2 linked regions of the Acidicapsa acidisoli genome follow. The protein of the gene in region 1 interacts with the protein of each later gene in a pairwise test. Links are inferred from orthologs where the notes say so. Each region holds a gene or a part of one and is shown on either strand. Other genes may lie near its edges.

Region 1 (6,322 bases):
TGGCCTTGGACCAACCAGGGACATATCTCCAAGAAGAACATTCCAAAGTTGAGGTAACTCATCGATGGAAGACTTGCGTAGAAACGCTCCGATCTTTGTAACTCGCGGATCCTGGCGCATCTTGAAAGCCGGCCCAGCCAACTCATTGCGGTGCTCCAGTTGAGCCAGGAGCCCTTCTGCATTTACGACCATGGTGCGCAGCTTGAACATGCGGAAGCGCCTGCGATGCAATCCGTATCGATCCTGAGAAAAGAGGATGGGGCCGGGGCTGACGACTTTGATCGCAATGCCGGCCGCGATGAGAATCGGCAGCGAGAGAATCAGCAGAGTTGCCGCTCCGACGACATCGATGGCGCGCTTTACATAGCGCGTGGAATCGTCACGAACCATGCGAAGGATGGAGTAGTTCTTGCATGGCCTGCCGTCGAGTTGCGCGATCTTGGTCTGGAAGAGATGTGAAGAGTGCCGGACTTCTACTCCGAACTGTTCGCATACTGCGATGACCTGCTGGATCGGTTCATACATCGACTTCACAGGCAGAGAGCAGTATACGACAGACACGGGATTTTCTTTAAGAAGCGGATCAAGCAGTTCGAGGCCACCCAGGTAGCGACCTCTCATCTCCGCAGGTCCAACAAATGTATCGTCCAACACGCCAACCACGTTGTAGACAGGCGAATCGACCATTTCGTTGTATGCAGCCTGTCCGCCGCGACCGGAACCGATGATCAACACTTCTCGTTTGGGGATGATGGTGTCGATAGAGATCCAACCGATAACGCAGGCGACCGCGAGAAACACGAGGCTGGCCAACGATGTGGCAAGGAAGAATCCTGCATCGACGCGCAGCGCCTCTTGCCAGTCGAGTTTGGCCAGCAGGCCAGGATAGATAGCCAGGCCGCACAGAAAAGCCGCCAGAAATGTGGCAGACATTTCCTTGTGCAGTAACTCCTCTTTGGGGCCGCGTCCACGGCCTGTTGCAACACGAGAGACCAAGGTTACGCCTGCGAGCATGCCAATCTCCAGCAGGCTTATGCGCGGAATGTACCACCAGTCAGAACCGTGAAACATGAGTCCGGGGTGCTTGAAAAACCAGTATCCACTGAGCACCATCGCGGGCGCGAGGTCGCGCGCCAGCCGATAAATGCTCGTGTGCAGAGTTCCGATCTCCTGCAGATGCTGTTCCAGTTTCGTCCAGTCCAATTTGTTTTTCTCTGCTTTGGCCGAGATCGTTCTGGGACTCGCGTCAACCGTCCAGTTTCCCATGAGTTAGACCACCTGCTGAGCATTCCACAATTTCGAAGCTAACCACAAACCCGATGTCTTGTCCGGGTGAATCAGGACGATTTATTCCCCTTTGCCGCGATGGGCGTGGAGAACACTACTGGCTGTTCGCACTCATTCTCTCACTGGCGAAGGATAGAAAATACAAGAAAAGCAGGGACATCCCCCGAAAGCCGTAGACCGATACGACTTCAAGGGAAATCGTGTTCCTCTTCAGGAAGCGTTCCCGCAAGGTAAACGTTGCCAGTCTGGATTGAGCAAAATGGGGCTGCAACTTCAACACCTTGCGAGCACTATAGGCGTTGTAACTTGAGGTGCAGATTATGGAGACAGCAGTTGGACTTTTCGAGCAGGCAAGCACGGCTGATGCAGTGGTGGACGCGCTTCGCCAAAATGGCGTTCCATCGACAGGAATACGAATTATCGCGAAGCCCACATCTTTGCCGGTCGCCAGCGCAACCAGTACTCCCTCGATCGATTTTGCCGCTGGACTTGCGCGGGATCTGAGTTCCATGGGTATGACCAAGCCGGAGTGCGAGGCTTATCTTGCCGGCGTACAGAGTGGGAATGTGTTGGTGTTCGCTAGCGGTACCCCCGAACAGGCAGACACAGCTGTCAGTGTCATGAACTCCTATAAACCAATTGAAGTAGAAGAGTTCGCAGGCTCGGCGCCGAAGGTTCCCGCGGCCTCTCTTGGCGCAACGGGGGCAGGCAATGTCAGCGCCAAGGTCGATAACTCGCGCGCGACTAGCGAAGGCGTTCGCGTCTTCAGCTGGTGAGATAAGACAGTTCACGGCTGAAGTAACTCACTGGGTAGCTTGAGTTATATGGGAGTTACATCAGGCGAAGCGCATCCACGTCGATGACAAGGTTGCGGCGTGGAATGCCAACCTCTTCGGCGTGCGCAAGAGCGCCGCGCAGGGCCGTATTCAATGCCCGGCGTGAGCCGGCTTTCAGAATCATGTGAAAACGGTAGGTTTCTTTGATGCGCGCGATGGGTGCTGCGCAAGGACCGAGCACGCGAACGCCTTCGGGCGCGGTCTTTTGAAACCACTTGCCCAAAGCTGCAGACCATCCTGCTGCTTCCTCCAGCTTTTTGGATTGGATCAGGAGATTTGCGAGCACGCCGAAGGGTGGGTAGTGCATCCAGCGGCGATACTTCAACTCTCGCGCTACAAATCCCGCGTAATCGTGCGTAGAGGCGGCAAGAATCGCGTAGTGGTCGGGATGATAGGTTTGCACTACGACGCGGCCCGGAAGTTCGCCGCGACCGGCCCTGCCGGAGACTTGCGTCATCAACTGAAAGACGCGCTCGGCGGCGCGAAAGTCGGGCATGGACAGCGCATGGTCGCAGCCAACGACACCGACCAGTGTGACTCCATGAATATCGTGCCCCTTGGCGATCATCTGCGTGCCGACGAGCAGGTTGATTTCGCCGGAGTGAAGGCGGGCGAGCAGCCGTTCCATATCGTAACGGCCACGCACGGTGTCGCGGTCCATGCGACCGATGCGCGCTAAGGGGAAGATGGCCTGCAGGCGCTCTTCGCCTTGCTGCGAGCCTGCGCCGAGGTAGTAGAGATGTTCGCTGTCGCATTTGGGGCAGCGCTTGGGGACGGTGCGGCGGAATCCGCAGTAGTGGCATTCGAGGCGCTGGCCAGCGCTCGCGATCGCTTCGGGAGAATCGACCGGCTTGTGGTGCGTGAGGCTGATGGCGCAGTTCTGGCACTCAAGTTTTTCTCCGCAGGCGCGGCACATGGCTACGAAGGAATAGCCGCGCCGATTGAGCAGAATCACGGCCTGTTCGCCGCGATCGAGCGCTGCCTGAGTCTCGGTAATCAGCAAGCGAGAGAACAACTGTTCCTGGCCGGTTTGCTGGAACTCCTGGCGCATGTCGACGATTTCGACGCCGGGGAGCGGACGGTTGTTCACGCGCTCGGCCATGGTGATGCGCTTGTATTTGCCGGATTCGGAGTTTTGCCAGCTCTCGAGCGATGGCGTGGCTGAGCCGAGCACGACGGGTGCGTCGACAAGTTTGGCTCGCATGACGGCGACATCGCGCGCGTTATAGCGCGGAGTTTCTTCCTGCTTGTAGCTCTGGTCGTGCTCTTCGTCGATGAGAATGAGTCCCAGATTGGGGACTGGCGCGAAGATTGCCGAACGAGTGCCGACGACAATCGGAGCCTCGCCGCGGCGGATGCGATGCCACTGTTCGGAGCGCTCGGACGGAGTCAACGCGGAGTGCAGCAGGGCGACACGATTGCCGAAGGTTGCATCGAGCTGGGCGGCGGCGGCGGGCGTCAGGCCAATCTCTGGGACGAGAAGAATTGCGGCCATGCCGCGATCAAGTATGCGTTGCATGGCCGCGAGGTAGACAGCAGTCTTGCCGGAGCCGGTGACTCCGTGCAGGAGGAATGGCTGGAAGCCGGTCGCGGTGGTTATCGATGCGAGAGCGTCGAGTTGCTGCTCATTGAGCGCGTGATTGGGATTGACGTGCCCCAGGCCGCTGAGGCTGAAGCTCGCCGGGCGTTCGTCGATACGAATGAGGCCACGCCGGACGAGGGTTTGCAGCGTGCTAGGCGAGCTTCCCTTCTCGCGAAGGGCGGCGAGTGAGATTTCGCCGCCGCAGGCTGCCAATTCAGCGAGGATCGCCTGCTGATTGGCGGTAAGCGTGGGCAAGCGGGCTTCGGGGATGAGAACGGCGAATCGCTCCATACGGCGCGCATCGCGTTCTGTGGCTGAGGTTTCTCGCGCGATCCACTTTTTTCGCACCATTGCGGCAAGGAGGGGCAGACTGGCTGCTGTGGCGGTGCGTAGCGTGGAGAGCTTCACCTGTTCGCCATCGGCCAGGCGGGTGAGGACTTTGTGCTCCAGGTCCTGATCTTCGGCAGATAGCTTGCTTTGGCTGCGTTTTATGAGCGGGCTGCCCGGATGGCTATCGAAGCTGCCGGCCAGTGTGTCGCGTCCGGCGTCGGTGATTCGGTAGTAGACGGTTCGCTGCACCTCAGCGGTCAGCGGCAGCATTCCGCGCAGGACTTCGCCGAGTGGGGCTAGGTAATACTGGGCGATCCACGCGGCCAGTTCCAGAAGATGGGCTGAGATGAGCGGTTCCTCATCCAACACAGTTTCGACGGGCTTGGCTTCGAACTCTGTTGGAGCCTTGCTGTGAAGCTGCGTCACCACGCCGATGAGCTTCTCGTTGCGAAAAGGGACGATGACCCGCGCGCCGACTTGCGGCGTCGAATTTGAATTCGCGCTGCCACCTGCCAGGTAGGTGAAGGTGCGATCCAAGGGAACAGGTAGCGCGACTTCGCAGTAAAGGGGCATAGCGGCCAATCCCCAGTGTATGGGATGCCGTTGGCCGGACCCGGGCCGGATGGTTACCCCTGCATTCTCTGTACCGCCAGGCGTCTGTACCCGCCGAGGATTTTCGGAAACCGCCTCCATGTACTCAAAGTCAGCCACGGAATACGACGTCTGAGAGGTATCGCGGTCATTCGCAACTCTAAAAACCATGCCTTTGCATACGGGAGCAATGACGCCGCTCCCAGATCCCAGGGCTTAGGACTCCCGATGTAGTGCAGAACGGCCTCGGAGGGTATGTGCTCGCTCCGGCTGGTTATCGCTGTGTTGTATTGATTCGGCAGGTGTATGCAGCTCGTCGCGAAAAGGACGTTGAGAATGGTCTGATCAACGACCCGTATCTCGTTTCTATATTCAAGGCCAAATCTCACGCATTCTTTGAGTAACTGCTGCCTTCGCCACATAAGACAGTCGAAGAGCAACACTCCGGAATTGAATGCCGGATCTGTCAAGGATTGATCGAGCGATAAACGCAACTCCTTGTCCAGAGTGAACTCGGCAGTTCCGCCGACGATTGCACCTAAAGCCGAACCTTTCATATCCAGCTCAAACAACGGCGAAAGATCGCATCGAATCAGAATGTCCGAGTCAAGGTACAGGAGCCGATCCTCTTGCACTAACTCCGGCAGAAGCAAACGGAAATAACAGGATCTATTTCCGTGCAACGCGGGAAGGCTCGCAAACATATCCGGGTCCGGCTCCAGATATGTCAGGTCATATTTCCGGCCCGTGGCATCCAAAGTTCGCGCGAGACGCGCCCTGTCAGCACTGGAAAAATGCTCGACCATCGCGTAAATGTGAGGACAACAGCCGGGCTTGAGATTTACAAGTGCGGACCTCATTGCGACGTGGAGGGCGGACTCCATCATCTTGTCTGCGCAGAAAGCGATCGCTATGGGATGCAAAGTGATTCCTGTCTCGAGAGTGCCCTTGCCGACCTTGGCAATGGGTGACTTCTGGCTGACTGCATCTGATTCAGACAGTATCCCTCGTAACTGTCAGACAACTGTCTTACAAGCCGGACATCTTACAGTTATCTCAATCGGCAGACAAAGGAAGTCAACTCGATATTTGAAGTTTTTTGGCAACCGGGATTGTAGCATATGTTCTCTAAGAAACTATTAGCAGGCTTTGTAACTCTTTTAGAGTGTTATGTTCGACTTGCAATATTTTTCGAAACTCGCATTCTCCCGACAGAATCGCAATAGCTATCGGCTGCCGCGACTGGTATCCCATCAGACAGACCACCTTGCCAATGCTGTGCGCTTCTGCTTGTACCAGGGCCTTCCATAAGAAGGCTCTGCCTGCTCCCTATTCGTGCCCCCAAACGTACGGTCCGCACATTTACAATCTTGTCCTGATGAAAAAGCGCATCTCCAAGCCCACTCCAACCGCTCTCCAAGCAACAACTTCGCCTGCAACCCCGATTACTCTCTCCGTCGACATCGGGGGAACAGGCATCAAGATGATGGCCCTCGACGCTAGCGGTAAGCCGGTTTCAGAACGCTTCCGGGCTTTGACTCCGCCGGATCCAACACCGGATCGGGTTTTGGCGGTTCTGGACGATCTGCGCGCCCAGGTGCCGTCGTTCGACCGCGTTTCGGTGGGATTTCCCGGCGTCGTCAAGAACGGCGTCACGCTTGCGGCGCACAACCTGCATCCCAAATGGGTTGGATTT
Region 2 (5,645 bases), on another replicon or contig:
TCCAGGCGCCGCAGCAGTACACATTCAAGATGGGATCGATGGCCCCTACATTCACGAGCGCGGGCGGCGAAGTACGTGTCGTCGATTCGTCGAACTTTCCGGCCAGCACCACCGTTGCAGCCGGATTGGTACGTCTCAAGCCGGGAGGGATGCGCGAGCTGCACTGGCACCCCAACGCAACGGAGTGGCAGTTCTGGCTATCTGGAAAGGGCCGCATGACCATCGTTATGCCGGAAGGCAGAGCTCGCACGATGGACTTTAATGCGAATGACGTGGGCTTTGTTCCCGCAGTCGCAGGACACTACATCGAGAACACTGGCACAGAAGATCTTGTGTTCCTTGAAATGTTCAAAGCACCGCGATTCCTGGATATCTCCTTGAACAACTGGATCAGGCGCATGCCGCCGGAAATGGCCACTTCTCACTTGAATCTCGATGCGGAAACGCTCAAGAAGATTCCTTCGGAGAAGCAGGCAGTCATCGCAGGATAATCCAATTCCATCTCCAGCCGGCGCGGACGACTGGTTCCAACCCAGTATTCCGCGCCGTGTTTCACTCGCGCGGTGATGAAAGGTAAAAATGACTGCGTATGAATTCACACTTATTGTCTTTCTTGTTTCTATCTCGGCCGGCCTCCTTGGAGCGTTGACGGGGCTTGGCGGCGGGATCGTTGTTACTCCCGCGCTCACACTTCTACTGGGTGTGGATATTCGCTATGCCATCGGAGCAAGTCTGGTTTCAGTTATCGCAACATCCTCAGGTGCGGCTGCGGCATATGTGAAGGACGGCCTCTCCAACATACGCATCGGCATGTTTCTGGAAATGGCAACAACGGCGGGCGCAATCTGTGGGGCAATCCTCGCCAGCAGGACGCCAACAAACGCGCTGGCAATTCTTTTTGGCGCAGTACTCCTTCACTCAGCCTGGCAGGTGATTCAGGCAAAGAAACAGCAGAATCGGAATCAGGCGGCGGACCCTCTCTGCGAGACGCTTCAGCTCAACGGCGTGTTTCATTCCTCAGAGGGAACAGTCGATTATCGCGTATCACGCGCAAAGTCGGGCTTCGGACTGATGTACGTGGCAGGCGTGCTATCCGGAATGCTGGGCATCGGGTCGGGAGCTCTTAAGGTAATTGCGATGGATCGCATCATGGGCATTCCGTTCAAAGTATCGACGGCTACCAGTTCCTTAATGATCGGTGTGACAGGGGTTGCGAGCGCCGCAATTTATCTCAAGCGCGGATACATTCATCCGCTCATCGCACTACCGGTTATGCTCGGTGTACTTGGGGGCTCAATGCTTGGAGCAAGGCTCCTGCCTCGTATGCCAGTAATGACATTACGCCGCATTTTTGCCGTGGTTGTCGTAGTGATTGCAGTCCAGATGATTACGCAGGGATTGAGAGGAAGGCTATGAGCGCTATTGTATTGACTGATACGAAATTGCAACGGTTGATCGGGGCTACCCTGCGCGGCGGTGTCCTCGTAGCGAGCATAACCGGAATTGTTGGCGGACTCCTATTTCTGACAGCTCCGGATGCAAAGCCTGTATCTTTCCATCTTTTTGAGGGCACTCATTCGCTCTATGCCTTTCCTGGTCTGATGCTGCGTCAGGCATTCGAACTTCATGGCGTTACCCAGCTAGAACGTGGGCTGGCCATAACGCAATTGGGAATCATAGCGCTCCTGCTCACCCCGATCATCCGGGTGACGTTCTCGATTGTCGGCTTTGCTTTGGAGCGTGACCGCATCTATGTCGCCATCACATGTGTTGTGCTGGCGACTCTAATGGGCAGTCTATTGCTGCACTGAATTGACTTCGATATCAATCCGAGAGGCACGACTGATCGTCAGATACATTCAGTCTTCGCCCTCGCATTCACCAATTGTTGAAACGAGCCTCATCGAAAGGAGACTCCTCATGCTTGAAAATTTATTCACCCCCACCCACCTCGCAGTAGTCCTTGGAATCGTCGTGCTCTTCTTCGGAGGGAAGAAGATTCCGGAACTGGGCAAGGGAATCGGCGAAGGGTTTCGCGCATTTCGGGATGGAATTAAAGGCTTTCGCGAAGAGGATCAACCCACGAACAAGGCTTAGTGAGGATGGTGGTCCGTGCTTTCTGCGGACGGGCATCCATGGATTGATGAAGCTCCATGGATGCGCCCTGTCATCAGTTGCGCATCCATGGCCTCGAAAGTGGTCAGAAGGGTATGTCGTCGTCGGTGATTTCTGCCGAGTGTGCGTAGTCGTCACCGCCGGAAGGGCGCTGATCGAAGCTCGATGTGTTGCTGGAATTGCTGCCGCGCTGCTGATAGCTTCCGCCGGAGCTTCCGCCTTCCTCACCGCGGCCTGAGAGCAGCGAGATGTCGCCGACGACAATCTCGGTCCGGTAGACCTTCTTGCCGCTTTCCTTGTCGTCCCAACTGCGGGTGGTCAGGCGGCCCTCGGCGTAAAGCTTGTTGCCCTTTTTCACGTAGTCACGCACAATCTCGGCCAGTTTCCCGTAGGCGGTCAGGTTGTGCCATTCGGTGCGGTCTTGCCAGTTGCCCTGCTGGTCTTTGAACCGTTCGCTGGTCGCAATCGAGAAGTTGGCCACGGGCTGCCCGCTCGGCAGAACCTTAATATCCGGGTCTTTGCCCACATTTCCCAACAGAATTACTTTGTTTACGCTCTTTGCCATAAAATTCGCTCCACTTGCCCAATCACGGGACGTAAGGAAAAAGAATAGCAGAGGATTCGCCTGTCTTCTGCCAGCCGGGGTTGAGTTAAGGCCGCATTGCTATTTGTTGCGCCCTGGATTGCGTCCCTGATCGCGTCCCAGTTCGCGTTTCAGACTGCGCCTGCGCAGCCACTTTGCCGCGCCCAGGACGGTCAGCATCAAGCCGAAAGGAAGGCACATCATGCCGGTAATCAGCGCCAGCCAGCCGGAGTTTGAGCGCGCCCCTTCGACACCGACGCCGCCGAGCAGTGTCATCAGGAGGCCGATTGCCACCACTCCCACGGCCATGATGAGCGATCCCCAGCGTAGTAGCTGGGTCGTGCCGTCGTCGGGTAGAAGGTTATCCTGACCGGTTGTTTGGCGCTTGGGTGCCATCGGGGCTGCGAGCATTCGTCCCTTCGTCTTCAGCTTATGCCCGCGCCGCGGCCAGCATTGCGTAAACAACCACGCCCGTCACCGATACATACAACCAGATTGGGAAGGTCCAGCGGGCGATTTTGCGGTGCATGGGAATTCTGCCGCTGAGAGAAAAGAAGAAAGTCGTCAGAACCAGAGGCAGCGCGATCACGCTCAGGAGGACGTGGCTGATCAGGATTCCGAGGTAGATGGTCTTGATGAGGCCGTGGCCGGGATAGTGGCTTTCGCCATGCAAGGCGTGATTGACGATGTAGCTGACCAGGAAAAGAGACGAAAACGCAAAGGCCGTGAACATGGCCGCGCGATGAGCAGGAATTCGCTTCGCCCGGATGAACGTGTAGCCGATGAGCAGGGCCGAGGCGCTGAGTCCGTTGAACAGTGCGTTGAGCGCGGGCAGGAAGGTGAGTTCGACGCTGGCTGCGTCCGCTGCCGGATGAACATAAATCAGCCAGAAGAGGAACAGCGTGGCCACCAGGCTGATGGCGACGATCGCTGCGATGTACGGCCGGGGACTGGCTGTGGGAGGTATTTGTCGATTGTGGGCTGTGGTTTGAGTCGTCATAATTCCAGGTCAGTGTTAGTTCGTCGTTGGCGATTCTTCGCGAATCATGAGGAAAAATGAGAGCTATTTCACAGTCGCGGCGAGCATCAGGACGGTGAGCAGCAGCGGCAGGTAGAGGACGCTCACCTTCAACAGATCGCGGGCGAACATGCGGCTTTGCGTCTCAGTCGTGGCGCGCAGAATGCGGCTGAAGCGGATGGTGTAGCCAAGATAAACCAGCCCCAGCACCGTGGCCAGGATCGCGTAGGTCAGCCCGGCCATGCCGAGCCACCAGGGCGCGAGGCTCACTGGAATCATGAGCACCGCATAGAAAAGCGCTTCGATCACGGTGGAAAAGCCGTCCGGCTGCACAACCGGGAGCATGCGGATGCCGGCGCGGCCGTAGTCATGCCGGTAGAGCCAGGCGATGGCCATGAAATGCGGAAACTGCCATACGAAAAGGATCGCGAAGAGGGCAATGCCGGGCCACTCGATCTGGCCGCGCGCGGCTGTCCACCCGAGCAGCGGACCTGCCGCGCCGGGAAATGCCCCGAGGAATGTGGCGAGCGTCGTAACCTGCTTGAGCGGCGTGTAGATGGCTACGTACAGGAAGACGGTCAGCAGCGCCAGGCCCACGGTGAGCTGGTTGGTGAAGTACTGCAACCACAGACCACCGGAAATGACTGCTCCCAGACCGAGCGCGAGGCCCTGGAAGAGCGAAATCCGTCCGGCCGCGATGGGCCGCTGGGCGGTGCGGATCATCTTGGCGTCGGTCTTGCGCTCCAGGGCTTCGTTCAGCGCGCTTGCGCCTGCGGAGACAAGTGCCACGCCGACAAGGGTTTCCAGCAAGGTTTCGAATTGGCCGCGTTGGATGCTGGAGATCCCGGAGTGCATCGATCCAAGGTAGAAACCGGCCCAGGTGGTGACCAGGACCATCGCCGTCACCTTAAATTTGAAGAGTTCGCGCAGGTCGCCTATGAATGTAGCCGTGGCGCCCGGTGCGGGATGCAGCACGGCGGAGGCGCTTCCCGGTCCGGATGCTTTTTCCAAAATTGTCGGCGACTTCGATCCCGCTGCCGGAGCGGGCAACTGGATTCCCGCTTTGGCGGTCGCTGAAGGGGCAGTGGACATTCGGAAGGGAAGACCTCACTTGCGGCAACGCCGCCGGTTTTCTGTAAGGCGCAAACTATCCTGATGATAGCAAGGCTGAAACTTGGATGCTTCCGCACTATGGTAAGGGTCCAACCAGTTTTGCCAAAAGGCAGGAAATCCGGGCCGGATTTCCTTTCGGATTCCTTCCTTAACGTTGCAGCTCCTTGATTTGGCCGACGATCGGCTGACCGATTGATTGGTTTGACCCGATCGATTCGAGAATGGTCTCCACAATCGCGCCCGGGGGCAGGGAATCGACCGCGACGGTCAAGTGTGATGCGCGATAGAGTGGCAGACGGCGCCGGTAGCGATCTTCGAGATTGTCCCGGTCCTGCAGGACGGGTCTCAGCGGTTCCGTTCCCCGGCAGCGGGTGAGAACGGTTTCAAGAGTGGCCTCCAAATGGACCAGGCGCGTGCCGTCCCCGGTTAGAAGCAGGTTGCGGGTGTGCGAATCTTCGATTGCGCCGCCGCCTAGGGCGAGGACGAGCGATTCGGAGGCCAGCAGCCGGCGGATTGTCTCCTGTTCGAACTGACGGAACCAGGGTTCGCCGCGATTCTGGAAGATCTGCGCGATTGTGGTTCCCGTGGTGGCTTCGATCTCGGCATCGACGTCAAGAAATTGCCAAGATAGACGCCGGGCCAGCAAGCGCCCGACCGTCGTCTTTCCCGCGCCCATAAATCCAGTCAATACAATCCGTCGCACTCCGGCAGGTGCTTCTACGGCAAGCTCAATCGGCACTCGATCCGAATTCCCAGACGGCATTTCAGGCGTCTCCGCGCTCGATCGCCAATTGAATATTGGCCCAGAGCTCGTCG

The links. The genes of interacting proteins can lie anywhere in the genome.
Region 2: the proteins of priA (region 1) and OHL23_RS14520 interact in binary tests that used the Escherichia coli proteins (3 or more experiments, as listed by UniProt). The link is inferred for Acidicapsa acidisoli from one-to-one orthologs.

The regions. Positions count from the first base shown.
Region 1 is NZ_JAGSYI010000003.1:215,729-222,050, forward strand. Bases 1,864-5,002 are described here. They hold priA (replication restart helicase PriA), read right to left. Parts: upstream 4,609-5,002; coding sequence 2,119-4,608; downstream 1,864-2,118. Other genes in these bases: OHL23_RS18605 (general stress protein), read left to right, coding at 1,864-2,063; OHL23_RS18615 (glycosyltransferase family 8 protein), read right to left, coding at 4,662-5,002. Outside these bases: OHL23_RS18600 (sugar transferase), read right to left, coding at 1-1,266; more of OHL23_RS18605, read left to right, coding at 1,608-1,863; more of OHL23_RS18615, read right to left, coding at 5,003-5,549; OHL23_RS18620 (ROK family protein), read left to right, coding at 6,005-6,322.
Region 2 is NZ_JAGSYI010000002.1:1,086,693-1,092,337, reverse strand. What follows is about bases 941-3,933. They hold OHL23_RS14520 (single-stranded DNA-binding protein), read right to left. Parts: upstream 2,681-3,933; coding sequence 2,201-2,680; downstream 941-2,200. Other genes in these bases: cyoE (heme o synthase), read right to left, coding at 3,762-3,933; OHL23_RS14510 (DUF420 domain-containing protein), read right to left, coding at 3,129-3,698; OHL23_RS14515 (hypothetical protein), read right to left, coding at 2,780-3,109; OHL23_RS14525 (Sec-independent protein translocase subunit TatA/TatB), read left to right, coding at 1,921-2,097; OHL23_RS14530 (DUF1634 domain-containing protein), read left to right, coding at 1,413-1,811. Also shown: OHL23_RS14540 (cupin domain-containing protein), read left to right, coding at 1-491; more of OHL23_RS14535, read left to right, coding at 580-940; more of cyoE, read right to left, coding at 3,934-4,808; OHL23_RS14500 (shikimate kinase), read right to left, coding at 4,978-5,592; OHL23_RS14495 (hypothetical protein), read right to left, coding at 5,594-5,645. UniProt on the Escherichia coli protein: Plays an important role in DNA replication, recombination and repair. Binds to ssDNA and to an array of partner proteins to recruit them to their sites of action during DNA metabolism. Acts as a sliding platform that migrates on DNA via reptation.